One region of the Solibacillus sp. FSL W7-1472 genome, then DNA from elsewhere that is predicted to be linked to it. Evidence: a T-box and tRNA genes for the amino acid it is inferred to sense, from the RefSeq annotation. Region 1 holds a T-box; the other regions hold tRNA genes.
What was found. A T-box is a leader RNA that pairs with one kind of tRNA and senses whether it is charged. The one in region 1 lies ahead of serS (serine--tRNA ligase), so its partner is inferred to be a tRNA-Ser.
Positions count from the first base shown of each region.

Region 2: it has a tRNA-Ser gene. The T-box ahead of serS (serine--tRNA ligase) is inferred to sense a tRNA for this amino acid. The anticodon was not compared.
Region 3: it has a tRNA-Ser gene. The T-box ahead of serS (serine--tRNA ligase) is inferred to sense a tRNA for this amino acid. The anticodon was not compared.

Region 1 covers NZ_CP150208.1:17,221-27,507, reverse strand. The annotation lists gene MKY07_RS00100 (hydroxymethylglutaryl-CoA lyase) at 1-257, opposite strand, end outside; gene MKY07_RS00095 (acyl-CoA dehydrogenase family protein) at 268-1,434, opposite strand; gene MKY07_RS00090 (enoyl-CoA hydratase/isomerase family protein) at 1,446-2,222, opposite strand; gene MKY07_RS00085 (MaoC family dehydratase) at 2,227-2,754, opposite strand; gene MKY07_RS00080 (GntR family transcriptional regulator) at 2,839-3,483, shown strand; gene serS (serine--tRNA ligase) at 3,653-4,945, opposite strand; T-box leader at 5,043-5,257, opposite strand; gene MKY07_RS00070 (PLP-dependent aminotransferase family protein) at 5,414-6,817, shown strand; gene asnB (asparagine synthase (glutamine-hydrolyzing)) at 6,858-8,684, opposite strand; gene MKY07_RS00060 (D-alanyl-D-alanine carboxypeptidase family protein) at 8,815-10,152, opposite strand.
Region 2 covers NZ_CP150208.1:2,888,688-2,898,974, reverse strand. The annotation lists tRNA gene MKY07_RS14460 (tRNA-Val) at 470-545, shown strand; tRNA gene MKY07_RS14455 (tRNA-Thr) at 555-630, shown strand; tRNA gene MKY07_RS14450 (tRNA-Lys) at 637-712, shown strand; tRNA gene MKY07_RS14445 (tRNA-Leu) at 729-813, shown strand; tRNA gene MKY07_RS14440 (tRNA-Gly) at 859-933, shown strand; tRNA gene MKY07_RS14435 (tRNA-Leu) at 940-1,028, shown strand; tRNA gene MKY07_RS14430 (tRNA-Arg) at 1,048-1,124, shown strand; tRNA gene MKY07_RS14425 (tRNA-Pro) at 1,133-1,209, shown strand; tRNA gene MKY07_RS14420 (tRNA-Ala) at 1,218-1,293, shown strand; tRNA gene MKY07_RS14415 (tRNA-Met) at 1,320-1,393, shown strand; tRNA gene MKY07_RS14410 (tRNA-Ile) at 1,401-1,477, shown strand; tRNA gene MKY07_RS14405 (tRNA-Ser) at 1,498-1,590, shown strand; tRNA gene MKY07_RS14400 (tRNA-Met) at 1,636-1,710, shown strand; tRNA gene MKY07_RS14395 (tRNA-Asp) at 1,714-1,789, shown strand; tRNA gene MKY07_RS14390 (tRNA-Phe) at 1,795-1,870, shown strand; tRNA gene MKY07_RS14385 (tRNA-Gly) at 1,874-1,947, shown strand; tRNA gene MKY07_RS14380 (tRNA-Ile) at 1,959-2,035, shown strand; tRNA gene MKY07_RS14375 (tRNA-Asn) at 2,045-2,120, shown strand; tRNA gene MKY07_RS14370 (tRNA-Ser) at 2,134-2,224, shown strand; tRNA gene MKY07_RS14365 (tRNA-Glu) at 2,227-2,298, shown strand; gene MKY07_RS14360 (NUDIX domain-containing protein) at 2,376-3,002, shown strand; gene MKY07_RS14355 (MerR family transcriptional regulator) at 3,090-3,848, shown strand; gene MKY07_RS14350 (TraR/DksA C4-type zinc finger protein) at 3,912-4,256, shown strand; gene MKY07_RS14345 (1,4-dihydroxy-2-naphthoate polyprenyltransferase) at 4,298-5,215, opposite strand; gene MKY07_RS14340 (isochorismate synthase) at 5,458-6,840, shown strand; gene menD (2-succinyl-5-enolpyruvyl-6-hydroxy-3-cyclohexene-1-carboxylic-acid synthase) at 6,833-8,566, shown strand; gene menH (2-succinyl-6-hydroxy-2,4-cyclohexadiene-1-carboxylate synthase) at 8,548-9,360, shown strand; gene menB (1,4-dihydroxy-2-naphthoyl-CoA synthase) at 9,382-10,206, shown strand; gene MKY07_RS14320 (o-succinylbenzoate--CoA ligase) at 10,285-10,287, shown strand, end outside.
Region 3 covers NZ_CP150208.1:213,718-224,004, forward strand. The annotation lists rRNA gene MKY07_RS01045 (23S ribosomal RNA) at 1-309, shown strand, start outside; rRNA gene rrf (5S ribosomal RNA) at 423-538, shown strand; tRNA gene MKY07_RS01055 (tRNA-Val) at 548-623, shown strand; tRNA gene MKY07_RS01060 (tRNA-Thr) at 633-708, shown strand; tRNA gene MKY07_RS01065 (tRNA-Lys) at 715-790, shown strand; tRNA gene MKY07_RS01070 (tRNA-Gly) at 841-915, shown strand; tRNA gene MKY07_RS01075 (tRNA-Leu) at 920-1,008, shown strand; tRNA gene MKY07_RS01080 (tRNA-Arg) at 1,036-1,112, shown strand; tRNA gene MKY07_RS01085 (tRNA-Pro) at 1,136-1,212, shown strand; tRNA gene MKY07_RS01090 (tRNA-Ala) at 1,221-1,296, shown strand; tRNA gene MKY07_RS01095 (tRNA-Ser) at 1,316-1,408, shown strand; tRNA gene MKY07_RS01100 (tRNA-Asp) at 1,435-1,510, shown strand; tRNA gene MKY07_RS01105 (tRNA-Phe) at 1,521-1,596, shown strand; tRNA gene MKY07_RS01110 (tRNA-Ile) at 1,603-1,679, shown strand; tRNA gene MKY07_RS01115 (tRNA-Asn) at 1,689-1,764, shown strand; tRNA gene MKY07_RS01120 (tRNA-Glu) at 1,767-1,838, shown strand; gene MKY07_RS01125 (hypothetical protein) at 1,953-2,375, shown strand; gene MKY07_RS01130 (cupin domain-containing protein) at 2,791-3,915, opposite strand; gene MKY07_RS01135 (fumarylacetoacetate hydrolase family protein) at 3,973-4,923, opposite strand; gene MKY07_RS01140 (FAD-dependent monooxygenase) at 5,163-6,377, shown strand; gene MKY07_RS01145 (IclR family transcriptional regulator) at 6,407-7,168, opposite strand; gene MKY07_RS01150 (DinB family protein) at 7,221-7,730, shown strand; gene MKY07_RS01155 (MBL fold metallo-hydrolase) at 7,860-8,855, shown strand; gene MKY07_RS01160 (leucine-rich repeat protein) at 8,898-10,287, opposite strand, start outside.

The DNA of each region.
Region 1 (10,287 bases):
AGTGCCTTCATATTTGGGGTTAAAGCGATATATTCCATTCCCAGTTCATTGCAAAATGCCGTAATTTCCTGTGCGTCCGCCATTTGCGGGACAATTTTCGGATGAACAAACGATGCCGTTTCAATACGCTGAAAGCCCGCTTCATATAATTGCTTGATTAACTGTTTCTTTTCCTCTGTTGGCACAAAGCGTGATTCATTTTGCAAACCGTCGCGTGGACCTACTTCAATAATTTCAACTTGCTTTGAAAAGTGCATGATTTTCACCTCAATAAGATTTTGGAAGTTTTAATATATGTTCTCCGACGTATGATAAAATCAGGTTTGTTGAAATTGGAGCTACTTGATAGAGCCGCGTCTCTTTAAATTTCCGCTCAATATCATATTCTGCGGCAAAGCCAAAGCCGCCATATGTTTGAATGGCTACATTGGCTGCCTCCCATGATGCATCTGCAGCGAGTAACTTCGCCATATTGGCCTCTGCCCCGCAAGCTTGCCGGCGATCATAAAGTTCCGCAGCTTTTATGCGCATTAAGTCTGCCCCTTCAATATGGATATGCGCCTGGGCAATCGGAAATTGTATTCCTTGGTTTTGACCGATTGGACGATCAAAAACAACCCGTTCTTTTGCATAATTTGTTGCCCGTTCAATAAACCAGCGACCATCACCGATACATTCCGCAGCAATTAAAATCCGCTCGGCATTCATTCCGTCCAAAATATAGCGGAATCCTTTTCCTTCTTCACCAATCAAATTTTCTACCGGCACCCTTAAGTTGTCGATAAATAATTCTGTTGTCGCATGGTTCATCATTGTTTTGATTGGGCGTATTTCTAAACCATTTCCAACTGCTTCATTCAAATCAACAATTAACACAGACAAGCCATCACTCTTTTTAACGCATTGGTCTTTCGGTGTTGTACGAACTAGTAGAATCATTAAATCCGAATGCTCTGCACGGGAAATGAATACCTTTTGACCATTCACGATATAATGGTCGCCATCGCGTTTCGCAAACGTTTTTAAGTTTGTTGTGTCCGTGCCAGTATTAGGCTCTGTCACCCCAAATGCTTGTAAACGAAGCGATCCGTCCGCAATCTTCGGCAAATATTTTTCCTTTTGTGCCGAAGAACCATGCCGTAAAATTGTCCCCATCGTATACATTTGTGCATGACATGCGCCCGCATTCCCGCCTGAGCGGTTAATCTCTTCTAAAATTACGGATGCTTCCAGTATTCCTAAACCCGATCCACCATATTGTTCAGGTATTAAAGCTCCTAAAAAGCCTGCCTGCGTAATCGACTCCACAAATTCGGTCGGATATCCGTCGATCTCATCCAACTTCCGCCAGTATTCACCATCAAAACGTTTGCAAACTGCTCTTACACCTTCACGAAGTTCTTCTAAAAATGCCAGATTCTCTGTTAACATCATTTGAGTTCCTCCTACCGTCCGATAAAATTAGGTTTTCTTTTTTCGTTAAATGCTAAAATACCTTCCATTCGATCCTCAGAAGAAATAACCTCGTTGTAAGTTTCGATTTCAATACGGAATGCTTCAGATGCTTTCAATGAACTGACTTCTGCTACTTTTTTAACACCTTGAACTCCTAAAGGTGCATTGCCTGCCATTTTTTCGGCTAACTCAATTGCGGTACTCATTACATCTTCTGATTCGACAATTCGATTAAATAACCCTGCGTTCTGTGCTTCTTCTGCGGATACAATCCTACCTGTAAATAGCCATTCTTTTGCGATATGAAGCGGTATACGTTTTGGCAGTAGACGTGCTCCCCCTCCGCCTGGCATAATACCTCGAGTGACCTCTGTTAGCCCTACTTTTGTATTTTTACCAGCAACAATTAAGTCCATATTTAAAGCAAGTTCAAACCCTCCTGCAAGAGTATAGCCATTGATCGCAGCAATGGTAGGTTGCTTGCAATTGGCTACTGCCTGGAACATCTGTTCAAATAAATGATGCTGTTTTGTCCACTCTGCCTCACTCATCCCTTTCCGTTCTTTTAAATCCGCGCCTGAACAAAAGGCATCTTCAGTGGAGGAAGTTAAAATGACGACGCGTACCGGCTGCTCATTAAATGACTGAAATACAGTTAACAGCTGCTTCGCCATATCCGTGTTAAATGCATGGCGCATCTTCGGTCGATTTAACGTAACAACCGCAATTTTCTCTTCATATTCATATGAAACTTGAATATATTCCATTCGTTCACTTCCCGTCCTGTGAGATTACTTGATCGATCAAAGGCTTCATAATATTTGGTGCATAGCCCTTTTTATAAATCATCATCGTACGTTTAAAATGAATGACAATTTGCCCGTCCTGATTGTAGCCGATTGTTTTCACTTCGATAATTCCGACGTTATCCCGCTTAGCACTCTCCCTTTTCGATAAGATTTCTGTATAGGAGTAAATGGTATCGCCTTCAAAAACCGGGTGCGGAAGCCGAACTTCATCCCATCCAAGATTGGCCATTACATTTTGGGAAATATCCGAAACAGATTGTCCCGTTACAAGAGCAATGGTAAATGCGGAATTCACAATTGCCTTTTGAAACTCTGTTTGCTTTGCGTAATGGTGATCAAAATGAATAGGGTTTGTATTTTGCGTCAGCTGTGTAAACCAGCTATTATCGGTCTGTGAAATTGTTCTGCCTAACGCATGTGCAATTTTATCGCCTACTTCAAAGTCTTCATAAAACCGTCCTTGCCATCCAATTTGAATTTGTTGCTCCATCACAACATCCCCCTTTAAAGTTTGCATAGTTTTCCTGTATATTGTATATTGGATCCAAAATACAACACACAATGAGGTGTTTTTATGAAATTTGATCATGATTTAACTGCTGAAACATTACCCTCGAAAATTTACCGGATTCTGCGTGAAGCAATTATTAAAGGTCAGTTACAACCTGGCGAACGCCTAATCCAGGATGAATTGGCGAAGACATTAAACGTTAGCAGAATGCCAATCCGGGAAGCGATAAAACAGTTGGCCGCTGAAGGCTATGTCACAGTTGAGCCGCATAAAGGGGCTGTCGTCAAACAATTTACAATACACGAACTGGAAGAGATTTATTTTTTACGAGCAAAATTTGAGCCACTGGCGGCTGCCGAAAGTTTGAAAACGATGTCACCACAACTAGTAAATCAGTTGCGTGATCTTAACGAGAAAATGAAGAAAACGGATGATACAGATGAATATATTCAGCTTAATATTCAATTTCATCATCTGTTAATAAAAGACTGTCCTTGGGGGAAATTAAATAATATTATTGAAAATTTGTGGACCGGTTTCCCTCAGCAAACACCACATCTTTTACCTAACCAAATTGCTACTTCCATTATCGAACACGATTTAATGGTGGAAGCTTTGGCTAACAATAACATCGAGCTTACATGCCAATTACTAGAGCAACATATTACACGTGCAAAATATGATGTCCTTAAAAACTTTATTCAATAAAATCTAGGAATCTTAAAATATTGTATCCAATACCCTATTTTCTCGAATATAACAAAATATTCTCGTTTTGTAAAACAAATTACTAAATATTCCGAATTATTTTTACCGCAGAAAATAAAAAAAGTGTGTTGAAATTGTTGTTTCAACACACTTTTTAATTTACATGAAATTATTTTGCAATAATGACTTCTACGCCACCCATGTATGGACGTAATACTTCCGGAATAACAACAGAACCATCTTCTTGCTGGTAATTTTCCAAAATTGCCGCTACTGTACGACCAATTGCTAGACCTGAACCGTTTAATGTATGAACGAATTCCGGTTTTGCTCCTGCTTCACGACGGAAACGGATATTGGCACGACGCGCTTGGAAATCTTCAAAGTTTGAACAAGAAGAAATTTCACGGTACATGTTTTGTGCTGGAATCCATACTTCTAAATCGTATTTTTTCGCAGCTGTGAACCCTAAATCAGCTGTACACATTTTTAATTTACGGTATGGTAATCCTAAAAGCTGTAATACTTTTTCAGCATGACCTGTTAAAATTTCAAGTTGCTCATAAGATTCTTCCGGTTTAACGAAGCGAACTAATTCTACTTTATTGAACTGATGCTGACGGATCAGTCCACGTGTATCACGACCTGCAGAGCCTGCTTCTGATCGGAAGTTAGCGCTGAATGCAGAGAACGCTTGCGGCAGCATATCCGCTGATAAAATTTCATCACGGTAATAGTTTGTTACCGGTACTTCAGCAGTTGGAATCAAATAATAATCCATTTCATCTTCTTCACGAACTAATTTAAATACATCTTCTTCAAACTTCGGTAATTGGCCTGTACCTGTCAGTGAATCGCGGTTAACGATTTGCGGTGGCAGCATTTCTGTATAGCCATGCTGGTCTGAATGAAGATCCATCATGAAGTTCAGTAAAGCACGCTCTAAACGTGCGCCTAAACCTTTATAGAACAAGAAACGGCTTCCCGTAACTTTAGCTCCGCGCTCAAAGTCTACGATATCTAAATCTTTGGCAATATCCCAATGTGCTTTTGCTTCAAAATTAAATGCCGGCACATCGCCCCAAGTGTACTCTTCCACATTATCATCTTCTTCTGTGCCAACAGGTACTGATTCATGCGGGATATTCGGCAAACGCATCATCATATCTTTAAATTCATCTTCAATGGCATTTAACTCAGCATCCAATGCTTTAATTTCATCGCCTACTTCGCGCATACGTGCAATTACTTCTGATGCATCTTCTTTGTTGCGTTTCATAACAGAAATTTGCTCAGACACTTTATTGCGCTCTGCTTTCAATACTTCTGTTTTGGCGATTAATTCACGACGCTTCGTATCTAAGCTTTCGAAGTTGTCCAAATTCCCTAAATCTTCATTACGTGTAAGAAGCATACGTTTTACTTCTTCAAAATTGTCACGGACGCGTTTAATATCTAACATAGTTTTTTCCTCCTAAAATTTATGAAATGATGATCTTGAGCACTTTAATACATTAATGTACTAGCGGATTAAATACAAAAAAGCCCTCAATCCCTATGAAAGGGACGAGAGCTACCCGCGTTGCCACCCTAATTGAATAGAAAAAATCTATTCCTCTTAACAATTAACGACTTTGGTAAGCCGGCTTCCACTTACTATTATTTCGGAAAAAGCATCTCAAGGACGGATTCACAAGTGTATTTATCAGCTTCCACCAACCGCTGACTCTCTGAAAAAAACGGGCTTGTTACTACTTCCTATCATCGAATTCATTTATAAATTTAACCATACTGTACTATAAAACCATATACATTTGCAAGTTCCGATGAAAACATTCACTAATTTTCTACAACATGCTATACTTTTCTGACACCATCAATATTAGTTAAAATTGAAATTTCATTAAGGTTACATAAGGAGGATAAGAAAATGCTTTTCTTTCAGCTTCAAAAGGACCATACGATACCACTATATGAACAACTGTATATCGGCATAAAAAATGCGATTACTAACAACCAGCTGGCTGTAGGTGTGCGTTTGCCTTCTAAACGGGAACTGGCGGATTTTTTCAATATAAGTCAAACAACGGTCGAGCTCGCCTATTCGCAGCTGTTGGCGGAAGGCTATATTATATCAAAACCGCGTGTCGGTTACTTCGTTGAAGAAATAGATTCATTACCTTACCGCCAAAGTGATATCGCGAACAAAGAAATTAAAAAGACAACAGAAACTTTGGAATATAAAATTGACTTCTCCTCTGCAAAAATTGATGAGGATGCTTTTCCTTTTACGATATGGCGTAAGTATGCAAAGGATGTTCTGGATAGACCTTTCAAACATTTACTGCAAACTGGGGAACGTCAAGGTGAGCATGCACTGCGTATTGAAATTGCAAATTATTTACACCAATCGCGCGGGATCGAGTGTGAGCCAGAGCAAATCGTCATTGGTTCCGGTACTGAGCAGTTACTGCCTATGATTTTAAAAATTTTAGATACTAATTCCCAGCTCGCCTTTGAAAATCCAGGTTATTCACCTATTCCACGTCATCAATTAGGGCAGCTCGCTATCCCGATTTCTGTTGATACGGATGGAATTGTTGTTGAACAATTGCAGAAAACGAATGCCAATGTCGTGTATATAACACCTTCGCATCAATTCCCGACTGGTGCGGTTCTTTCAGCTAACCGACGGACACAATTATTGAACTGGGCAGCAAAAGCACCAGATCGTTTTATAATTGAAGATGATTACGATAGTGAATTTCGCTATATTGGAAAGCCAATTCCGGCTCTTAGAGGACTTGATGTAAATGATCGTGTCATTTATTTAAGTACCTTTACAAAATCATTGATGCCATCATTGCGCGTTGCTTTTTTCGTCTTGCCGCCGACACTTGTTCAACGCTATCAGGAGCATTTCAATTACTATTCTTCTACCGTTCCGCGGTTTGAACAGCACATTTTAGCGAAATTTATGAAAGACGGACATTTTGCCAAACATTTAAACCGTATGCGTAAAATTTATCGCAAAAAGCATGATAAATGCATTGAAGTCTTTTCAAATCATTACCCCCAAATCACGATTTCCGGGGATGCTGCCGGTACAAACATACTTGTTGCCTTCCGCCATGAGAAATCAGAACGGGAACTGCAACAGGTTGCACGCCAGAATGACATTCATATTTTACCGTTATCGAATTATTATTTAACAGAGCAGCATTACTCCAAAAGAACGTTTTTATTAGGATTTGGCAATTTGCAGCTTCATGATATTGAGCCGAACATTCATCAGCTAATGGAAATTTGGGGGATTTCTAAAAAGTTAATATAGAAGGGATTTTTAAAGAGACGTTCCGTATGGGAACGTCTCTTTATGTTGTAATAATATTGATGCGGTATTGCTCGACCCATTCATGTAATTGTATAAAGTAGGCGATGAGCTGAGGCCCCGCCATTAACTGGCCAAACCAAGGAATTTGAAACGATTGGCCATTTGTAGCTAATAATTGCTCTAACTGCTCTTTTTCAAACAATTCATGGAGAACTGAGTGTTTCTGCCTTAAAATTTGCTGCAGTCGCTGATGAACGAGTTCTGTATATTTTGGGTGGTACGTTTTTGGATACGGATTTTTCTTACGTTCCACGACTTCCTTCGGTAAAATATCCTGAAATGCCTTTCGTAAAATCCCTTTTTCCATGCCGCCGCTATTTTTCATTTCCCAAGGAATATTCCATACATATTCAATTATCGTATGATCTGCAAACGGTACCCGGACTTCCATACTTGCGCCCATTGTCATCCGGTCATTTCTCTCCAATAATGTCTGCATAAAAAACTGGTTATTTAAATAAAACAGCTGCTGACGTTCCTGCTCTTCTTTACTTCCTAAAAATGCAGGCATTCCCTTAACTGCCTCTTCATAAGTACTTTGCATAAACTGCGGCAATTGCAGACGCTTTTGCCAATCTGCTTTAAATAACTGTTCACGTTCCTTAGTGGAGCGTAGCCACGGGAAGAGTGTTCCCTTTTTTCCTTCATAAAACCATGGGTAACCACCAAATACTTCGTCCGCACATTCACCGGATAACGCTACCGTATGTTCTTTTTTCATCTCTTTGCAGAATAAATAAAACGAGCTGTCAATATCCGCCATACTCGGCATATCTTTTAAACGCATCGCCTGTTCCAGAGATTCTACTAATTCTTGTTGAGTCAATGTCACTTGCCGGTGTTTTGTCTGAAATGCCTGTTGCATTTTACCGATCCAGTATTCATCCTGAGTCGTTTGAAATGAATTTTGCATAAAGTGTTGGTCATTTTCTTCAAATGCTACGGAATACGTTGATAATGTTTTCTGTTCTTTCGCTAGTTGCCGGGCAGCAACCGCCGTAATGATACTTGAATCAAGCCCGCCTGAAAGCATTGTACTGAGCGGCACATCACTTATTAATTGACGGATAATCGCATTTGTTACGAGTTCCCGGACATTCTCAATCGTTTCTGCCTCTGAGTGCTCATGTTGTTTACTTTCAATATCCCAATACTGCCAGCTTTTCCTGAAATCCTTCCGCACTATCATTGCATATGCGGGTTTAACTTCCTTAATCCCTTTAAATATGGCATGCCCTACAATACGGGAAGGACCAAGACTGAATAATGCGGCAAGCCCTTCTGCATCAACTTCCGTCTTTACAGCAGGATGTGCCAGGATCCCTTTTATTTCAGAGCTGAACAATAGCCCATCCGGAAGCTCATAGTAAAATAGAGGCTTTACCCCTAGCCGGTCACGACATAGAAACAACGAGTGCTCCTGCTCATTCCATACAGCAAAAGCAAATATTCCATTTAAGTACTCCATACAGCGTTCTTTCCATTCAACATACGCCATTAAAATGACTTCTGTATCGGATGATGTATGAAAGGAATGGCCTAGACTTTTAAGCTGTTCGCGAAGCTCATTTGCATTGTAAACTTCGCCATTGTACACAATGGTCAACTCACCGCGTGTCATTGGCTGGCTGCCCGTCACTAAATCGATAATTGCAAGCCGTTTATGGCCTAATAAAGCATGTTTGCTTATAAAGTACCCTTCACTATCCGGACCTCGGTGTAAAAGCGTCCTCGTCATTTTTTTTATCATCGATTCTTCATTTACCAAATGAGTCGAGAAATCGATCCAACCTGATATTCCACACATGATTATTATCCCTCCATGTATCAATGTATGTTTTGTATGGATTATCGACAAATTGTCCCATTCGAAAAAATTCCTTCTGGTAAAAAAAAGAGCCTTTCTACAAGTGTTTACTTGTAAAAAAGCTCATTTATTATTTAATTAAATTACCTGCAAATCCGAATACACCATCCCATAGGTTACCAAAAAAGCTTCCGATACCTTGGAACATTAATGATATTTTCCCTGCACGTTCTACTGGTTCTGTCGTCACAACATCTGCAACAATACCATTGCCGTCAATATAGCCAAAATCTACACCTTCTGTAGGTGCAAGTACAGCCTGTCCGACAACTTGGTCTTTCTCAATACCTGCTTCAATTACTTTCTTGTCCAATGTTAATGTCGGAACGTATGAATCTTTTTCGCTTGTTTTCACCATTACAGAAACTGGCTCTTTTACAGCAATTTTGACAGAGTCCTCTTTCCCTTTTATAACAGGAATTGATTTTTGCTCTTCAAATACATAGTTTCCTGGAAGAAGTTCTACTTTTGAAAATTGACCAAATCCATAATCGAATAACTTCGCTGTCGCATCAAAACGTGCTTTATAAGAACCTACACCATTTGAATCCACTGCCTTCATAACAACAGCAATTAAACGTGTATCTCCGCGTTTAGCCGTACCTGTAAACGTATGACCAGCAAAATCTGTCGTACCCGTTTTTAACCCGTCTACGCCTTCATATTCATATACAAGGCCTGGTAGCATGAAGTTCCAGTTGGACATACTAATTGCATCCGAAGTTCCTTCACGGAATACTTTCTTCGGAATCTTTGCTGTTTCTAACATTTCAGGATGATCTTTTAATAAGTTGTATGCTAACTTTGCTACAGAACGAGCAGGCATAACGTTTTCATCCTTTTCTCCAGTACCTTCTGGATGCATGCCTTGTAAGTCAGCATTATTTAAGCCTGTTGCGTTTACAAACTTGTAATTTTCCAAACCAAGTTCTTCTGCTTTTTTATCCATCAATTTCAGGAATTCTTTTTCTGTACCTGCAATTGTTTCTGCAATCGCAATTGTAGCAGCATTTGCAGAATAGATTGCCATCGCTTCATATAATTCTTTAATCGTATACGTACCATCCGCACGTAACGGCACATTACTCAATAAACGATTTTGGGAAACTTTATATGTATACTCTGTTACATTATATTCCTGATCCCATGAAATTGAGCCTTCTTTGATTGCATCAAGTAATAGATATTCTGTCATCATTTTCGTCATACTTGCAATACCTAAAGCTGTTTCCGCATTTTGCTCATATAAAATTTTTCCTGTATCTGCGTCAATCAAAATTGCTGCATCTACCGTTAATCCTAAATCCGTTGCTGCATGTGTCTTAGCAGGTGTCATCGCCAGCATGCTAAGTATTAAAATCGGGATTAAGGCAATACTTAAAACCGTTTGCTTTTTTACCTTCTTCACAAAGCTACCTCCAAATTTTTAATCTTGTCTAACGTCATTTTATCATACATAAGTAGTTGTATGTGACCTTCTGTTAATAAAAAAACGTTACTATCTTCAATTTGACGATAGTAACGTTTGAAAGTTTCCTAGCAA
Region 2 (10,287 bases), 1.1 Mb from region 1:
TATTATAGAATAATAAAAATGATGAAAATAACATAAAGATAAAGACTATATTGAGAAACCAATAGGTGGAAATAAATAAAATGTACATTATATCAATACTTAAAAAAAATAATGATAAAAGTACGGACATTTTCTTGACAGCTTCAGTATATAAAATGTATAAATAAGTAGTCGTATATTCTAAAACACTTGATATTTATAAGTAATATTAATAATTATATCAGAATGATTTATAAATATTAAAAACAAGCCTTGATAAAATTAGACAAACATATTAGAATTTCGTTATACTAAGTAAACGTTTTCATGAGCAATCTCAGTTGGTTCATGGAAAAAATAGAAAATAATTTATTTTTTAAAAATAATTTCAAAAAAGGTATTGCATTATAAAAAAAGTAATGATAATATAAATCTTGTCCTTAAGAGATAGGACATGCGGTTACGAAAGTGTAATCAGCAAATACCCATTGGAGGATTAGCTCAGCTGGGAGAGCACCTGCCTTACAAGCAGGGGGTCGGCGGTTCGAGCCCGTCATCCTCCACCATTTCTAAATGCCGGTGTAGCTCAGTTGGTAGAGCAACTGACTTGTAATCAGTAGGTCGAGGGTTCGACTCCTTTCGCCGGCACCATTTAGAGAGCCATTAGCTCAGTTGGTAGAGCATCTGACTTTTAATCAGAGGGTCGAAGGTTCGAGTCCTTCATGGCTCACCAGTTTATATACTGCTTAGCGGGTGTGGCGGAATTGGCAGACGCACTAGACTTAGGATCTAGCGCCGCAAGGCGTGGGGGTTCGACTCCCTTCACCCGCACCATTTAATTTCATATTACTGTCAGAGTAAAAATATCTTAAGCATTTTGCGGAAGTAGTTCAGTGGTAGAACACCACCTTGCCAAGGTGGGGGTCGCGAGTTCGAACCTCGTCTTCCGCTCCAAAAAATGCCGGGGTGGCGGAACTGGCAGACGCACAGGACTTAAAATCCTGCGGTGAGTGATCACCGTGCCGGTTCGATTCCGGCCCTCGGCACCATCTTTTAAATAAACAATATGCGCCCGTAGCTCAATTGGATAGAGCGTCTGACTACGGATCAGAAGGTTGTGGGTTCGACTCCTGCCGGGCGCGCCATATTATTTCGGAATGTAGCTCAGCTTGGTAGAGCACTTGGTTTGGGACCAAGGGGTCGTAGGTTCGAATCCTGTCATTCCGACCATCATTTATGGGGCCTTAGCTCAGCTGGGAGAGCGCCTGCCTTGCACGCAGGAGGTCAGCGGTTCGATCCCGCTAGGCTCCACCATAATTTGTAACCAAAATAAAGATCCTGGCGGTGTAGCTCAGTTGGCTAGAGCACTCGGTTCATACCCGAAAGGTCGTGGGTTCGACTCCCTCTGCCGCCATCTTAAAGGACCTTTAGCTCAGTTGGTTAGAGCAGACGGCTCATAACCGTCCGGTCACAGGTTCGAGTCCTGTAAGGTCCACCAGTTAACGTATTAAATATAACGGAGGTATACCCAAGTCTGGCTGAAGGGATCGGTCTTGAAAACCGACAGGCGGGTAACACCGCGCGGGGGTTCGAATCCCTCTACCTCCTCCATTTTTACAAACTGGGTACTTAAAACAGGTTCAAACATAATATTATCGCGGGGTGGAGCAGTGGTAGCTCGTCGGGCTCATAACCCGAAGGTCGCAGGTTCAAGTCCTGCCCCCGCAACCAAATGGTCCCGTGGTGTAGCGGTTAACATGCCTGCCTGTCACGCAGGAGATCGCCGGTTCGATCCCGGTCGGGACCGCCATTTGTGGGTTTGTAGCTCAGTTGGTAGAGCATTAGATTGAAGCTCTAAGTGTCGGCGGTTCGATTCCGTCCAAACCCACCATATGCGGGTGTAGTTTAGTGGTAAAACCTCAGCCTTCCAAGCTGATGTTGTCGGTTCGATTCCGATCACCCGCTCCAGTTTTTAAATAGGGCCTATAGCTCAGCTGGTTAGAGCGCACGCCTGATAAGCGTGAGGTCGATGGTTCGAGTCCATTTAGGCCCACCATAGTATTATTCCGAAGTAGCTCAGTTGGTAGAGCATCCGGCTGTTAACCGGCAGGTCGCAGGTTCGAGTCCTGCCTTCGGAGCCATTTTTCTATTTTTGGGGACATACTCAAGAGGCTGAAGAGGCGCCCCTGCTAAGGGTGTAGGTCGCGTAAGCGGCGCGAGGGTTCAAATCCCTCTGTCTCCGCCATCGGCCCGTTGGTCAAGTGGTTAAGACACCGCCCTTTCACGGCGGTAACACGGGTTCGAATCCCGTACGGGTCATACATAGGAAGACGAAAAACGCTAAGTACTTATTACAATGTACTTGGCGTTTTTTTGTATAAAAGGGAGAAGAGCTTATGAATGAGCGTTTAAAAGTATTTGATCAATTTTATAAGGAAACGGGCATTGAACAACGTCATCTCGTTCATGCAAAAGGTTATTGGCATGAAGTGTTTCATTGCTGGATTATTGAAAAAGTAGATTCTGAATGGCGTATTTATTTACAGCTGCGTAGCAAAAATAAAAAGGATTATCCAAACCAATTTGATATTACGGCAGCTGGTCATATACTGGCAACGGAGACAATTGAAGATGGTATACGCGAATTAAAGGAAGAAGTAGGGGTTAAGGTCATGTTTTCGCAATTAACGTCACTTGGAGTCATTCCGTACAGTATAGATAATGAAAAAATAAAGGATTATGAGTTTGCAAATGTATTTGTTTATGAATTAACAGGTGGTCTTGAGAAGTTTTCAATTCAAAGAGAAGAACTGGATGGTATATACTCTGCTAACTTAAAACAGTTTATATTGCTTGCGAATCATAAAATAAAGGAAATTGAAGTATCCGGTTATAAATACGAAAATGATATACGTCATTATGAAGTGAAACAGATCGGATTAGAACAAATGTCAGCATTACCTGAAAGCTATTTGCACGAGTTTATCCCGAGATTGGAAAAGATATTAATTGAAGCAACCTGAAAAAACTTAGGTTAGCTTTTTTTTTTATAATATCTATTGACCTTCACGTTACGTCAACCTTTATAGTACTAATTAGGAGGTGATCAATTGTTAATAAACGAACTAGTCAAGCTATCTGGTGTGAGTGCACGCACACTACGATATTACGATGAAATCGGTTTGCTGATGCCTTCTACGATTGCAGAAAATGGCTACCGAAAATATAGCCAAAAAGATATTGACCGGTTACAGCAAATACTTTTTTACCGGGAGCTGGATTTTAAGTTAGAGGAAATAAAAAAACTGCTCGATCATCCAGATTATGAAGTAAAAGAAGAGCTAAAAAAACAATTCGAGCTATTACTAAAGAAAAGACGACATATTGATGACTTACTGAAAACGATAGAACAAACAATCCAAACGATGGAAGGGGAACTTAAGATGACAAATGAACAGAAATTTGACGTGTTTAAAAACAATCTAATCGAAGAAAATGAAAAGAGCTACGGTGAGGAAATACGTAATAAATACGGTGAAGCTAAAGTGGAAGCGAGCAATAAAAAATTTAAAGAGATGACTGAAGAGCAATATAATGCAATGCAGCAATTGGAACAACAACTGTTTGAACGATTAAAAGAAGCGATGGCGTCCGGCGATGTAACGTCAGACGTTGCAATGGAAGCAGCAGAGCTTCATAAACGCTGGCTAAGCTTCTCCTGGGCAAAGTATACCCCAGAAGCACATATAGGCCTAGCACAAATGTATGTAAGCGATGAACGGTTTACTGCTTACTATGATGACCGGGTAGGGCCAGGTGCTACACAATTTTTGCATGATGTTATCGTTGCTTATGCAGCAAATAAATAAGAAAAGATGTTTAAAAATCCTCATATAGGTAATATTTTATTAATGGAAAAAGGGGGATTTTATATGGATATCAATCAATTACACCATTTACGTAGTATTTTAGAAGAGGAGCTTGCAACTTTGCAGGAGCATGTTAATGAAGAACCAGCTGTTGAAGATACAGAAATAACTGCAGTTGACAATCATCCAGCAGATGCAGCGACCGATTTAACGACAATTGTTACCGAAAAAACACTAAATGAATTGAAAGAAGATGAAATTGAAAGAATTCAAACAGCTTTAAATGCAATGGATGAAGGCACATACGGGGAATGTATCGTATGCGGGAAAGAGATTCCTTTTGAGCGTTTAGAAGCAATTCCGACAGCTTTAACATGTATTGATCATGTTGATGAGGTTATGGAATAGTAAAAGAGGTATGTTGATTATTCAACATACCTCTTTTAGTTTTAAATGAAATATGAAACTAATAAACCAACAGCCAACAAGAAACCGAAAATCGTGTTTGTTTGGGCTGTGTATTTCATGGCCGGCATTACTTCGAGCGGTTTTTCTTTTGCTCTGAATAATTTAATCGCTTCAATCGGTTTTTTCACACTTAATAATACAAGCAGTGCCCATGGTGTCAAATGACCTAGAATTACAAGGCCAGCAATCCAAATATACGAAACAATAAAGAAACCAGCAAGTACTGTAACAGCGTTATGTCGGCCAACCAATATAGCCATTGTTTTACGCCCGCCTTCAGTATCTCCTACAATATCCCGGATATTATTAGAAAGCATAATTGCCCCAACTAGAATCATACTCGGCACAGAGATAATTACAGCATCAGCTGTCACATCACCTGTTTGAATAAAGAAGGCAATTAGAACAATACCCATACCCATTACTGCCCCTGAAACTAACTCCCCGAATGGTGAATAAGCAATCGGGTACGGTCCTCCAGTATACAAATAGCCAATCAGCATACATACAAGTCCGACAGCAACTAGCCACCAGGATGTCATGGCACATATGTAAACACCTAATAGCATTGCAATGCCGTAAAAGCTTAGCGCAATAGCCATAATTGTTTTTGGTGCTACACCATGTCGGACGATTGTGCCACCAATACCGACGGAGTTTTCATTATCCAGGCCAAGTTTATAATCATAATATTCATTGAACATATTTGTTGCAGCCTGTATTAGCATACTGGCAATTAGCATTGCAAAAAACAAGCCAAAATGAACTGTTTCATGATTTATTGAAAGTGCCATCGACGTACCTAATAATACCGGTACAAATGAAGCTGTTAATGTGTGGGGACGTGTTAAATGCCACCAAACTTTAATTCCCTTGTCCGCTTCAACGACTTTTGTCATAAAAAAACGCTCCTAACTAAATACAATTATCTAAACTATTGTAATGCAAATAAAACAAATTGAACAGAGTGAAGGGACAATACATGTAACGTTTGCTCGAAAAATGTTATGATAAGAAGGTATTATTTACTGCGCGAACGCAAAAAAAAAGAGCAAATTATATAAAAATTCAAGCACGTATTAAAATAACGCTATACTTGCATCATACTTAGTGAATTTGCAACATGACGGAGGGAATTTTCATGCAACACAAGTGGTACAACGCCACTGAAATAGAAGTAGGCTCAAATTCAAAGCAAATTTTTTATATGGAAACAATCGAAGTAAGCCGTTTGTCCGCATTGGCATTTTTTGCGGCAGGCGAATCGAAATATAAAGGAAAACGAAACTACTGGCAAAATCGTGAAAAAACATTCACATTGGTTGGTTTAGGACATGCCTATACAATTGCAAACAATGCGTCTGACGCTCGTTTCGATTTAGTAGAACATGAATGGAAAAAACTGACGAGTCAAATCATAGAGGAAGATCAGCATCTGCAGCCAATCCTTTTTGGCGGCTTTACTTTTGATCCACAAAATGAAGTTTCAGCAGAATGGACAAACTTCCCGCAAAGCTACTTTACTGTCGCAACACATCAGTTAGTTATTCGCAATGATAAAGCTTATGTCACAATAAACTATATTACGGACGAGGAAAACAGCGCAACAACGTTTGAAGCACTTCGTAAAGAACGTGACGAGCTCATTCATGCAGCACAAGTGAAGGAAGTTAAAACTTATGCGAAGCCGACGATGACAAGCTATATGGAACCGTATAAGAAGGAATATTTGAATTCCATCAATAAGGTAACGAGCTTAATCAAAGCAAATGAAGCGCAAAAGGTTGTCATTGCACGATCTTTAGCATTGCAATTTAAGGAAACGATCACTTCTCCGCAAATTTTGTCGCATGTCGTACATGAGCAGCCGGAAAGTTATTTGTTTGGCTTAGAGCATGGTGACTTACTATTTTACGGCGCATCACCGGAACGGTTAGTAAAGGTAGACAACGGACGTGCCTATTCTTCATGTGTGGCAGGTTCGATTAAGCGCGGAACAACAGCTGAAGCCGATGAGGAACTTGGAAGAACGTTACTGAGCGATTTGAAAAACCTTGGTGAGCATCACTATGTTGTTGAGATGATTACCGACACCTTCAAAAAGAATTGTTCAAAAGTAAAGGTACCTCATGGACCGAAGTTATTAAAAATCCGTGATATTCAGCATTTATATACACCTGTTGAAGGACAGTTAAATGAAGATGCAACAATTTTGCAGCTTGTGAAACATTTGCATCCAACACCTGCTTTAGGCGGAGTTCCGCGTGAACAGGCAATGGAAATAATCCGGACATATGAACCGATGAACCGAGGGCTGTATGCAGCGCCAATCGGCTGGCTCGATGCTGACGGAAATGGCGAGTTTGCGGTAGCGATTCGCTCGGCAGCATTAGTACAGGATAAAGCGTATTTATATGCAGGCGGAGGAATTGTCGAAGATTCGGAAGCACAATCGGAATATGAAGAGACACTCGTTAAATTCCGTCCAATGCTTCGAGCTTTAGGAGGCCAATTACATGAATGAACGTGAAGTACTATCCAAATATGTTTATACGATTGTGTCAGCGTTAGTAGCTTCTGGTGTAGAGCAGGTTGTCGTAAGTCCCGGCTCTCGCTCTACACCGCTTGCCTATGCATTTGCCTCAACAAAGGAAATCGAAATGCATCGTCAAGTCGATGAAAGAGCGGCAGCCTTTTACGCGCTAGGCTTAGCTAAATCAACTGCGAAACCAGTCGTGCTTGTATGTACATCAGGAACAGCAGCGGCCAATTACTATCCTGCCATTGTCGAAGCAAAATATGCACGTGTACCGTTAATTGTTTTAACAGCAGACCGTCCGCATGAATTGCGAGAAGTAGGAGCACCACAGACGATCAATCAAGTACGGCTATACGGCGATAATGTTAAATGGTCGGCAGAATTCCCGATTCCGGATGAGGCACCGCAAACGATTCCGTTTATCGAACGACACACAGTGCGTGCGGTAAACATTGCAACGACCGCACCGTTTGGACCTGTTCATCTAAATATACCGTTCCGTGAACCGCTAATCATTGACTTTACCGATAAATTGCCGGTTTCAAGCTTTATTAAAAGCTATACAAATGAACTTCAGCCTGCTAAACAAGCGGTGGCAAAGCTGACAGCAATCATCGAACAAACAACGACAGGAATTCTGATTGTAGGGGAATTGCCGCTAGGAACGAACACAGAATATTTATGGGATTTTATTCGTGAAGTGAAATGGCCGGTAATGATTGAAAGCTTATCGAACCTGCGCACAGAAATACCGGAAGATTGCCAAATATATGCGATTTCTACATATGATACATTGATGAAAAATGAACGCTTCAAAAGAAATGTCCGACCACAAACGGTCATTCGATTCGGTGCACAGCCTGTATCAAAATTTTTAATGCAGTTTATCGTACAGGCAAATCCGCAAAGCTATATTGTTATCGATGAAGATCCGATGTATAGGGATTCTACTCATATGTCGACACATTTCATTCATGCGTTACCTGGAGAATGGCTATCGGAGCTGAAATTAGCAAATTCTCAAGCAGAAATGGCGTACGTTCAATTTTGGAAAATGGCAGATTTACTTGCAGCTGATGTCATTGAAAAGTACAGTCAATTTGCTGATGATGAAGGAGCAATGGTACAGGCATTCCTGACAAGTATTGAGGAAGACGCCGACATTTATGTCAGCAGCAGTATGCCAATCCGTGATATTGATACGTTTTTACTTACACAAAATCGCCCTGTTCAAATTTTTGCAAACCGCGGAGCAAATGGAATTGATGGGGTAACATCTACAGCACTTGGTTTCAGTAATGGTCGCAAAAACCGCAAAACCTATTTATTAATTGGCGATCTGGCATTTTTACATGATGCAAATGCATTTGTTGCAAGCCGTTATCAGGAATGTGATTTAACGGTAATTGTCATGAATAATGACGGTGGCGGAATTTTCTCTTATTTACCGCAATCGAAGGTAGAAGAGCATTATGAAGATCTCTTCGGTACACCGACTGCATTGACATTCGAACAAATGGCCAAAATGTATGAGCTGGATTACGAAAAAGCCACATCATTGGAACAATTTAAGAATGCATTAATAGCAGATAAACAAACACCGATTAAACTAATCGAAGCTTTCACAGATCGTGATGAGAATGTAAAGCAGCACCGTGAGTTATGGGCGCGTATTCATGAGGTGATGGAACAATGGCTCGATTCACTGTAAAAGGCCAGGATGTAAATATAGATCAGTGGAATGAACAGGCAACTCAGACAATTGTATTTCTCCACGGTTTTACTGGGAGCACAATTACTTGGAAAAAGATAGTTTCGCAACTGCCGTCAAACATCAGATGTATTGCCGTTGATTTAATCGGACACGGTAAAACAGCGGCTCCGGCTACTGTTGAATTTTACTCTATGGATTTTCAAGTGGAACTGCTGCATGAACTTTTCCATCACTTACAGCTTGATACTTTCTCGCTGGTAGGCTATTCGATGGGGGGGCGTGTAGCATTGAGCTATGCAGTTCGCTACCCGGCTGCAATCGAGCATTTACTGTTGGAAAGTGCTTCTCCGGGTTTAAAAGATGACCAGGAGCGTAGTATACGAAAGCAGGCGGATGATACACTCGCTGAAAAGATACTCGCGAATGGGATTGAATCATTCGTAACCAAGTGGGAAAATATACCGCTATTTGCTTCTCAAAAAAGTCTTCCTGCAGTAGTACAGCAGGAAATTCGAACAGAGCGAATGCAACAAAGTGAAATCGGCCTTGCAAACAGTCTGCGCGGGATGGGGACAGGTGTAATGCCTGAACTTTGGGGTAAGCTTAATACATTAACGATGCCTGTGACACTTGTTACCGGACAGCGTGATGGAAAATTCATTCAATTAAACATTGAAATGCAAGAGCATATAAAAAAAGCAAATCATCTTATAATTCCAGCAGTTGGCCACGCAATTCATGTGGAAAATCCGACAAAGTTTGCTACAATAGTAAAGGAAACGATTTCATAACCGAAATAGGAGGCAATATATATGACAAAGCAACGTCTATGGACATCTTTACATACTTACGAAGATATTAAGTATGAATATTATAACGGGATCGCAAAAATTACGATTAACCGTCCAGAAGTTCGCAACGCTTTCCGCCCAAAAACAACAGCGGAAATGATCGATGCTTTCTCACGTGCTCGTGATGATGAGCGTGTGGGCGTAATTATTTTAACAGGTGAAGGCGAGCATGCATTCTGCTCTGGCGGCGACCAAAAAGTACGCGGTCATGGCGGTTATGTAGGCGATGACCAGATTCCTCGCTTAAACGTATTAGACTTACAAACGTTAATCCGTAAAATTCCTAAACCGGTTGTAGCGATGGTAGCAGGTTATGCAATCGGCGGCGGGCACGTATTGCACGTAGTATGTGACTTAACAATCGCTGCAGAAAATGCACGTTTCGGTCAAACAGGACCTAAAGTCGGTTCATTCGATGCTGGTTACGGCTCAGGTTACTTAGCACGTATCGTAGGACACAAAAAGGCTCGTGAAATCTGGTACTTATGCCGTCAATACGATGCGCAGCAAGCACTTGAAATGGGCTTAGTAAACACAGTAGTACCATATGAGCAATTAGAAGATGAAACAGTAAAATGGTGTGAAGAGATGCTTGAAATGTCGCCAACAGCATTACGTTTCTTAAAAGCTGCAATGAATGCAGATACAGACGGCTTAGCTGGTATCCAACAACTTGCTGGTGATGCGACACTTCTATACTACACAACAGATGAAGCAAAAGAAGGCCGCGATGCATTTAAAGAGAAACGTAAACCAGACTTCGGTCAATTCCCACGTTTCCCTTGATTTGTTCGTTATAATAATTCAAAAGGGATGTCCGAAAACTTTGGACATCCCTTTTCTTTACGATAGGAGGGAAAAAGGATG
Region 3 (10,287 bases), 200 kb from region 1:
CGTCGTGAGACAGTTCGGTCCCTATCCGTCGTGGGCGTAGGAAATTTGAGAGGAGCTGTCCTTAGTACGAGAGGACCGGGATGGACATACCGCTGGTGTACCAGTTGTCTTGCCAAAGGCATCGCTGGGTAGCTATGTATGGACGGGATAAGTGCTGAAAGCATCTAAGCATGAAGCCCCCCTCAAGATGAGATTTCCCATTACGCAAGTAAGTAAGACCCCTGAAAGACGATCAGGTAGATAGGTTCGAGGTGGAAGTGCGGTGACGCATGCAGCTGACGAATACTAATCGGTCGAGGACTTAACCACATTTTATTGCACAAATTCAATGAAACGTTTATCCAGTTTTGAAAGAATGATCTTTCTAAGGGTTTCAAGACACAAGCTAAAGGATAGCGCCGTGAATTGGAAGCCGAAAATAGTGAAGTGATGATGGCAAAGAGGTCACACCCGTTCCCATACCGAACACGGAAGTTAAGCTCTTTAGCGCCGATGGTAGTTGGGGGCTTCCCCCTGTGAGAGTAGGACGTCGCTTCGCTAGAATATTGGAGGATTAGCTCAGCTGGGAGAGCACCTGCCTTACAAGCAGGGGGTCGGCGGTTCGAGCCCGTCATCCTCCACCATTTCTAAATGCCGGTGTAGCTCAGTTGGTAGAGCAACTGACTTGTAATCAGTAGGTCGAGGGTTCGACTCCTTTCGCCGGCACCATTTAGAGAGCCATTAGCTCAGTTGGTAGAGCATCTGACTTTTAATCAGAGGGTCGAAGGTTCGAGTCCTTCATGGCTCACCAGTTTTATAAAATTATACATACTGTCAGAATAAATAAATCTTAAGCATTTTGCGGAAGTAGTTCAGTGGTAGAACACCACCTTGCCAAGGTGGGGGTCGCGAGTTCGAACCTCGTCTTCCGCTCCAAAATGCCGGGGTGGCGGAACTGGCAGACGCACAGGACTTAAAATCCTGCGGTGAGTGATCACCGTGCCGGTTCGATTCCGGCCCTCGGCACCATTTTATAATTCTTATCTCTAATAATGCGCGCCCGTAGCTCAATTGGATAGAGCGTCTGACTACGGATCAGAAGGTTGTGGGTTCGACTCCTGCCGGGCGCGCCATAATATATTTTTACTGACATATTCGGAATGTAGCTCAGCTTGGTAGAGCACTTGGTTTGGGACCAAGGGGTCGTAGGTTCGAATCCTGTCATTCCGACCATTATTTATGGGGCCTTAGCTCAGCTGGGAGAGCGCCTGCCTTGCACGCAGGAGGTCAGCGGTTCGATCCCGCTAGGCTCCACCATTTATATTTTATTCCCTTTGGAGGTATACCCAAGTCTGGCTGAAGGGATCGGTCTTGAAAACCGACAGGCGGGTAACACCGCGCGGGGGTTCGAATCCCTCTACCTCCTCCATTTTTAATATTTTTACTTTAGATGTTGGTCCCGTGGTGTAGCGGTTAACATGCCTGCCTGTCACGCAGGAGATCGCCGGTTCGATCCCGGTCGGGACCGCCATTTTTTTTATGGGTTTGTAGCTCAGTTGGTAGAGCATTAGATTGAAGCTCTAAGTGTCGGCGGTTCGATTCCGTCCAAACCCACCATACTATGGGCCTATAGCTCAGCTGGTTAGAGCGCACGCCTGATAAGCGTGAGGTCGATGGTTCGAGTCCATTTAGGCCCACCATAGTATTATTCCGAAGTAGCTCAGTTGGTAGAGCATCCGGCTGTTAACCGGCAGGTCGCAGGTTCGAGTCCTGCCTTCGGAGCCATTGGCCCGTTGGTCAAGTGGTTAAGACACCGCCCTTTCACGGCGGTAACACGGGTTCGAATCCCGTACGGGTCATATACACTTGAAAGAAAACACATTGCAGATTTTGCAATGTGTTTTTTGTTATTTTAAAAATGAATTCAACATAGGGAATTATTTGAAATACTGAATGTTAAGGAGTTTGAAGAAATGAGTATGATAGCCTATATAGGCTTTAATTTTCCGATAAAACTAAATGAAGGTGATGTAGAACATGAATATGAAGTTGACTATGTTTACCCCGATGCAGAACATCTTAACATAGTTAAACAAAAGCATTTTACGACACCCTATATCTTTGAGATTTTACAATTTGCAAATCCTATTTGGGAATTGACGGACTATAATAAGGCTTATTCTCCACATAACTATGAAAAATCTAAAAAAAAATTTCTCAATTTATGTCATTCTCTAAAAGAATTGCTCCCGAAAGGTGATATTTGTGAAATATATATCTGCTGGGACGGAGAAGAAAATGAAGACCTTGAAGTTGAATTGAAGATTAATTTAAATGATTTACAAATTGAAGCCATTGAAATATATGAAAAGTGCTTTATTCGTGTAGAAAACTAAAGGTTAAATTAGAGTATGAGTATTGTCATGAAAGGAAAATAATTAGAGGAACTTAATTTGCTGAGCTCCTCTAATTATTTATTTCAAAATCAACAATTAAATTTAACAGAGCCTTTTGTTTAGTAAAGGGAGGGCCATCAATAAAAATGAAGGTTACCTGGTAGACTGTCCAGCTGTAATGAGCGATACAAATAGTAAATCATACAGCTATTACAACTTTATACTTTAATAAAAAACATCCTACAGACAAATCGCTTTCGGCATGGACGATTTATCGATGTAGGATGTTTTTTTGAGATATATTATAAAAGGGATGCGTGGAAAATTGTTCAAAGTTCAATTGTTATACTATGTGATTAAAAATGAAGAATTTTACGTTCTATAAAAATTGGGCAGAATTTTTATAGATGCTGCATTAACGGAATGCAGCTTTAAATTCTCCAGTCACTTCCTGGTGACCATTATTCGACTCATACGCTTGCTCGATCTCTAATTCAAAACGATCCATAATCGGAATATCGTTTACAGAGAATAAGTACGAATCTTTTGAAGCATAGTGCTCATACCAAGCCCAGTTTGGAACGACAAAGTAATCGCCTTTTTTCCAGTCAAAGCGTGTACCGTTAATAACTGTATAGCCTTCACCTCTATGCACCTGATAAACAGTAGAATGCGTATGGCGTAAAGCTTTTGTATGCATGCCAGCTGGTAAGTGCTGCATACGTGTACCTAATGTCGGGTTGGCTGCTTTACCTGTAGAAGGATTAATATATTCAACAGCAAAACCATGATGCGGGTCCGGATCAAATGACATTAAGCCTTTAATTCCTTCAACCGTACGATCCCATTTATAGTTGGCAAGTGGTGCTACTGTATACTTGTCATCTCCGACAGGTCGTACCATTCCTCCACGATAACGCTTTTCCGTGAAGTTATCCGGAATATTCGGCTCTTGTAAACCGCCTTCATAAGGATCGAAGAAAGTACCGCCGATTCCGTATAAAGTCGGGATATCCAGCGCGTCTGTCCATAACATCGGCTCATCGCCAACGTGTTCATGCCCGTGCCATAAACCTTTAGGTGTAATTAAAAAGTCGCCTTCCTCCATGAAAATACGTTCGCCTTGTACGATTGTGTAGGCGCCTTGTCCTTCAGAAATAAAGCGCAATGCTGATTGAGAGTGACGGTGAGATGGGGCTTTTTCACCCGGTAACAGCATTTGTACCGCTACGTAAATCGTTTGTGTAGTAGATGCCCAACCCCATGGCTGACGATATGTTAATCCTGGATTTTGGAAATAGATTGCACGACGTTCTCCACCACGATCTGGTGTAAAGATTTGTGCTGCTTCGCCCATTTTCTTTTTAATTAGTTCATCACTCCAAAGGTAAGCTTGTGCTTGTGGCTTTGGTGTATGATTCATAATTTCCGGAATGGCTTCCCAAAGTGGACCTAAATGATATTGTTCAATATCTTTCGTAAAATCCTTTACCGTGTCACTTTTCATAAACTCTTTTACTTCTTCTGATACTCCTGCCATACATCTTCACTCCTTTAATAGTAATTGTGCATAAAGAATACTAGACCGTATTGAAGGTTATACACTAACTGGCACATTTGCAGCTGCTACTTTGTTTTCCAGAGCACCAACTTTATCAATTTCGATGCGGACAACATCGCCGTCTTTCAAGAAAGTCGGAGGATTCATTGCAACCCCAACACCACCTGGAGTACCTGTTAAAATTACATCACCCGGCTCTAATGTCATTAAGTTAGAAAGGAAAGCAACTAGCTTTTGTACAGAAAATACTAAGTTAGCCGTGTTCGTTTGCTGGCGTACTTCGCCATTCACTGTCAATACAACAGATAACCCTGATGGATCCGGTAATTCATCAGCTGTTAATAAATAAGGTCCCATCGGTGCAGAACCGTCTACTGTTTTACCTTGCAGCCATTGTAATGTACGACGTTGGATATCACGATAAGTCACATCGTTCGTAATTGTATAGCCGGCTACGTAATCCAGGGCGTCTTCTTCTGAAACATTACGGGCTTGTTTGCCAATAACAAATGTAAACTCTGCTTCATAATCAAGCTGTTCAGAAATCGGATAGAATGGAATATCATCATCAGGCCCTAAAAGTGTATTTGCAAATTTAGCGAAAATAACTGGATGTGTTGGTAGCTCACGGCCCATTTCCAGAATATGCTCACGGTAATTGTGACCTACACAAATGATCTTTCCTGGATTTAATACTGGTGCTCCAACATGTACTTCGTTACGATCAAAAACCGCTTTTGTAATAGAAGCATTTGGATTCTCTAAAATGAAGTCGACAGCTTGTTGCGCCAATTCAATAGATTTTTTCCCGCCTTCATAAATACCATCTGTAGTTGCCGGCACATAAGCATGGGCAATCTCCTTATAACGATATTCACCTTCTGCTTGAAGTTTTGCTTCAAAAGCATGGTTTAAATCGATTACTTGTTCCTTCACAATCGCTCCAGCACGTGTAATACCGTTCACTGTATAGTTGACTAATTTCATAGTTATCCCCCTTTATCGAAATAGAATACAAAGTTCTCTATTTAAAGAAAATATAAAGTACTTTAGGTAGTAAAGTCAATATTTTTCAGAAAAATCTTTTAAATAAGTGATTTAGGACCTATTAAAATCAATTAATTATCAGTAAATTTAGAAATATTATTGACAAATGTTTCTCTTTTACGTTACATTTTCATTATAAGTAAACAAAGTTCTCTATTTATAGAATCGGAGGTAATGATATGACAAATATTAGTGATGTAATTGTAGTTGGTGGGGGAATTGGCGGTTTAGCGACAGCGCTTTCAATAGTACAACGCACAGATAAAACGGTAGCAGTATTAGAACAAGCACCTGCATTCGGAGAAATAGGAGCAGGTATCCAATTAGCACCTAACGCACTGCATGTATTGGACCAATTAGGTGTTAAAGAAGAAATATTGAATGTAGCGGTCGTACCGAAGCGCTTAGTGCTAAAAGATATTTATACGGCAAAGGAATTAGCTGTACTTGATTTGACTGACGGTTTCCAGGAGCGTTTCAAGCAGCCGTACGTTGTATTGCACCGCTCGGATCTACACCGTGTTTTATATGAAGCATGTTTGAAAAATAACCGTATTTCATTTAAAAACGATGAGCAAATCCAAACAGTATCACAAACGCCAGGTCAAGTAACGATTACAAACCAACGTGGTGAGTCCTATACAGCAGAAGCAGCAATCGGGGCAGATGGTATTAAATCAAATGTACGTAAGCTATTTTCTCAAGACGAAATGATCTGTTCGGAATATGTAGCATACCGTGGGACATTACCGATTGAAGAGATTACTGCTGAAGGCGATATTGCAATGGATGATGTGATTATGTGGATTGGACCGAACTTACACTTAGTACAATATCCTGTTCGTCGCGGTGAGTTATATAATCAAGTCGTTGTTTTCAAAACATATGACTATAAACCGGAAGGCGACTGGGGTACTCCGGAAGAAATGCAACAACGCTTTGAAGGTGCACATCCGGATGTAGAGCGTGCGTTAAAGTATATTTCGACTCAATTCCGCTGGCCGATGTTCCACCGTCTGCCAATAGAAAACTGGACAGATGAAAATGTAACACTATTGGGAGATGCAGCTCACCCGATGCTTCAATATTTAGCGCAAGGCGGTGCACAGGCACTTGAAGATGCATATGTATTAGGAGAAGCTTTAGAAAATGAAGCAACGTACAATGAAGCATTTTTACGCTACCAGAAAGAGCGCCAACCGCGTTCAGCAATGGTACAAAATTCAGCGCGTCGCTGGGGTGAAATTATTCATGCCGATACAGCTGACGATCTTGACCGTGCGCTTGTGTTATTACGTGATCATTTATTCGGCAGCCACAAGGAAACAAACTATGAAGTAGCAGACTTTTTATATAATTACTTCAACACACGCAAAAGTGAAGTTAAGAGCTGAATAACGGAAAAATAAAAAGAGAAAGGGGATTAGTTCCCTTTCTCTTTAAAGCCATATACAGTCGACATTTCTTTACTCATATCAATAATTTGCTGCATCATTTCAGATGAAGTGTCTGTAGGTACGTCCTCTTCAAAGCCAACAACTGTGATGGCACCGACAAGCTCATTTTTGTAATTGAGTATTGGTAAACCGATAGAGGAAACATGACGGACAAGAGGCTCATGTGCAAACGAAAACCCGTTTTTGCGAATTCCTTTCAGCTCGCGTTGAAAAGCCGCAACATCAAAATTGGCAAGTTCATTTTGCTGAGCTTCAATCCAGTTCGTAATTTCCAAGGAATTAGCATAGGCCGCAAAAATTTTTCCTGTAGATGAATTAATCGGCAGTTTCGTACCGACTTGCGCACCGATACTTAAGCCAAAATTCGTATTCCAAATATTTGTGATAACCGGGGAATCATTTACCCAAAGCGATAGCAATGTCGTCATATTTGTGAGATTGCTAAGTTCTTTAAAATAGGGTGTAAGGCGTTCGATAAAATCGTCGTTTTGCATGGCAGCATTCCCGTATTCCAAAAATTTATAGCCGAGTGAATAGCTACCGGTCTTTTGATCACGATAAAGCAAATCTAACTGGATAAGTGTATTTAAATATTTATAGAGATTACTTTTAGAAATGCCTGTTTGTTCCTGAATATCGGAAAAACGTAGTGGGTGGTCGCTTTGCGCAACGACATCGATAATTTGAATACCTAATGCTAATGATCCGATTGTAGTACTGCTTGACATAGTATTCTATTCACCTTTCTTAAAAAGTCATTCAAAATAAGGAGATTATATCATGAAAACTAATGTTATGGAAAAGAAGTTTGAAAGTTTCGAGAAAAGCATCAATAGTATGGTTGATCTAATAAGTATAACAGAGACGGGAGTGCTGTATAAAAAACCGTCCAAAGAAAAATGGTCGGTTATGCAAATCGCTACACACATCATCGAAGCAATCGAGTTTTGGGTAGCTGACTTAGAGGCACTCCTAGTCGTACCAGGAGCGAAATGGGGACGTAACCATGAACATGTCCGTCGTTTAGCGGCGGTAGATGAAAATTATGTAGCGACTGTTTCAAAGGAAAAAGCGATTGAAAGGCTCAATGCGCTCATTCCTTTAGTGAACGAAAGCTTTGCAAAAGTGCAACAGGAAGATTTAGAAAAAACTGCACCTAGCTACAACCCGAATTTTGATGGCAAGCCGTTATCATTTTTAATCAACCATCTAATTATTTTGCATACTGAAAGTCACGTAGGGCAGATGCAGCGTCATTTAGAATTGGTACAGCCGCAAAAAGTAGAGTAAGAGTCGGAAGTATCCACTGTTTGATGTGCGTATAGTAAGGTATTATAAAGATACAATAGAGAGGGCTGTCTGGAATGGATTTCGGGGCATGCCCTTTCTGCGTATAAAACAGTGGAAGCAGGTGGAAAAGTGGATGCAATAATAAAAACAGGGAATAAAGCAGTCTATCCGATTATTTTCCCTTCTGACTATAGTGGATTGGGGAGTATTAACTGTTATGTCTACCAAAATGGAGAAGACTATACCTTAATCGATGCGGGCATTAAAAATGAGGGATTTGAGCAGTTTTTTTATCGGAAATTGAAAGAATATAATATAGAAATTAATCAAATTACCGGTATTATTTTAACTCATTTTCATAATGATCATATCGGGGTAGTAAATCAGATTACGAATGATTACCGGATTTCTGTCTACGCCAGTGAAATTGCCATTCCTCGTTTGAAGTGTGAGGATGATTATTTACAGCAGAAGCTTAGCTTTTACTATGAGTTGTATGAGCAATACGGCGTCTCGGAATTTGCCCGTGAACGAATGGCAAAAATGGAGAATACCCTTCAAAATAAAGAACAGGTGATGATCTATCCGCCGATAATGAAACTGGAAGACGGGCAAGCAATCGGAGGATTACGCGTAATGACTGCTCCCGGGCATTCACCGGATTCAATTTGTTTGTTTGATGAGGAGACAGGATGGCTATTCGCGGGGGACTTTTTATTGGCTACTGGTATGACGAATGCTTTAATCGATCATGACGAATCAGGAGACATAACGAACCCGATTAGCCAATATATAGACTCGATTGAGAAAATGAAAGCATACAATGTGCGCACCGTATTTGCCGGACATAAAGAGATTTATGAAAACTTGATTGAAGTGATGGATAAAAGCTTAAGTAAAATAGAATACAAGCTGCAAAAGGTTGTATCCAAAATTAGTGAAGGAAATCATACGGCGAAACAATTAGGAGAAGCAATCTATGGTGCCCGTTTTGCGAAGTATTTTACATTTATAATTTCTGAAATTATCGGATTAACGCTCCTGGCAGAACAGCGCGGTTTAATTGTGCGTGAGTTGCGGGGCGGGGATTGGTGTTTTTCAGTTACAAGTTTGATTGATCAATGAAAACAGCTGCCCGGGAGAGGCAGCTGTTTTTGTTATAGCGTATTATTTCCATCTCACATAAAGTGTCGTCGGAGTCGTTTGAGGTTGATTCCATTTTGCGAAAGCTTTTGTATACTTACTCGTTGTATAAAGATTGTTCAGCGGTTTTGTATTGATACCAAATTCATATTTAGCAGATGCTTTATTAATGTCGGCGGATTTAATAATCGTTGTTTTCTTACCTTGTAATGTAATGGTTTTCAGCGGATTCATAAGCACTGAACTGAACTCTACTGACTGGACATTTGCAGGAACTGTCAGCTTTGTTAGCTTGTTATTGAAAAAAGCACCATTGCTGATTGTCGTTACTTTCGAAGGGATCGTAATCGAACTCAGCGCATTGTTCGCAAACGCAGCTTCTTTCAATACTTTTATATTTTTAGAAATTTGGACTGATTTTAATTTGTTATTAGCAAATACATACGGTCCCATCGCTGTTACACTGTCCGGTATGACAAGAGAAGTTAACCTGTTCATATCAAAGGCATGCTGGCCAATTGATGTTAACCCGTATTTTAATGAAACAGATGTTAAAGCATTGTCTATGAATGCATATTGTTCGATAACTTTAATGTTTTTAGGAATCGTCACTTTAGTTAACTTATTATCTGCAAACACAAAGCTTTCAATCACAGTTAGCTTTGACGGAATGGTGATTTTAGTTAATTTATTATCGCTAAAGGCTCCGTACTTAATACTTTGCACATTTTCCGGGAGTGTTAGCGATGTTAATTCGTTTGTTTCAAAAGCTTGGTCACCAATTAGCTTTAATGTTGCCGGGAATTTCACAGATTTAAGTTTATTTGTATGAAAAGCGAAACTTTCAATGGCCACGACTGATTTTGGAATCGTTACATCTGTTAGTTTATTGTTCGCAAATGCATTGGCCGAAATAGTTTTTAAACCATCTGACAACATTAATGCTGTCAAACTATTAAAGTTAAATGCATATTGTCCTATATTTGTTACGCTGTTCGGTAATGATAGGCGCGGCAGCTTATTGTACTGGAATGCACTGTGGCCAATTGTCTGTAATGAATTCGGTAAAGTTAAACTTGTAATTGCATTGTTTGCAAAAGCAAAGTCTGGAATGGTTTTAATGCCTTTGCCTACTTTTACTTGGGACAAGCGGTTTGCGTAAAAGGCTTTTTTGCCAAGGTGCGTAACAGAGTCCGGGATCGAGACGCCGGCAATTTTATTCCTGCTGAATGCTTCCTTACCGATTTTTATCAAGTTGTTCGGTAAGACAAGAGTTTTCCCTCCAAATATGTTATCACTGAAGCTAAACGCATTGTTGCCGATTATTTCCAAACTAGCAGGGAGTTGAAGCGGCTTATTTTTATCGTAATTAACGGATGCAAATGCATAAGGTCCGATAACACGAATTGTATTT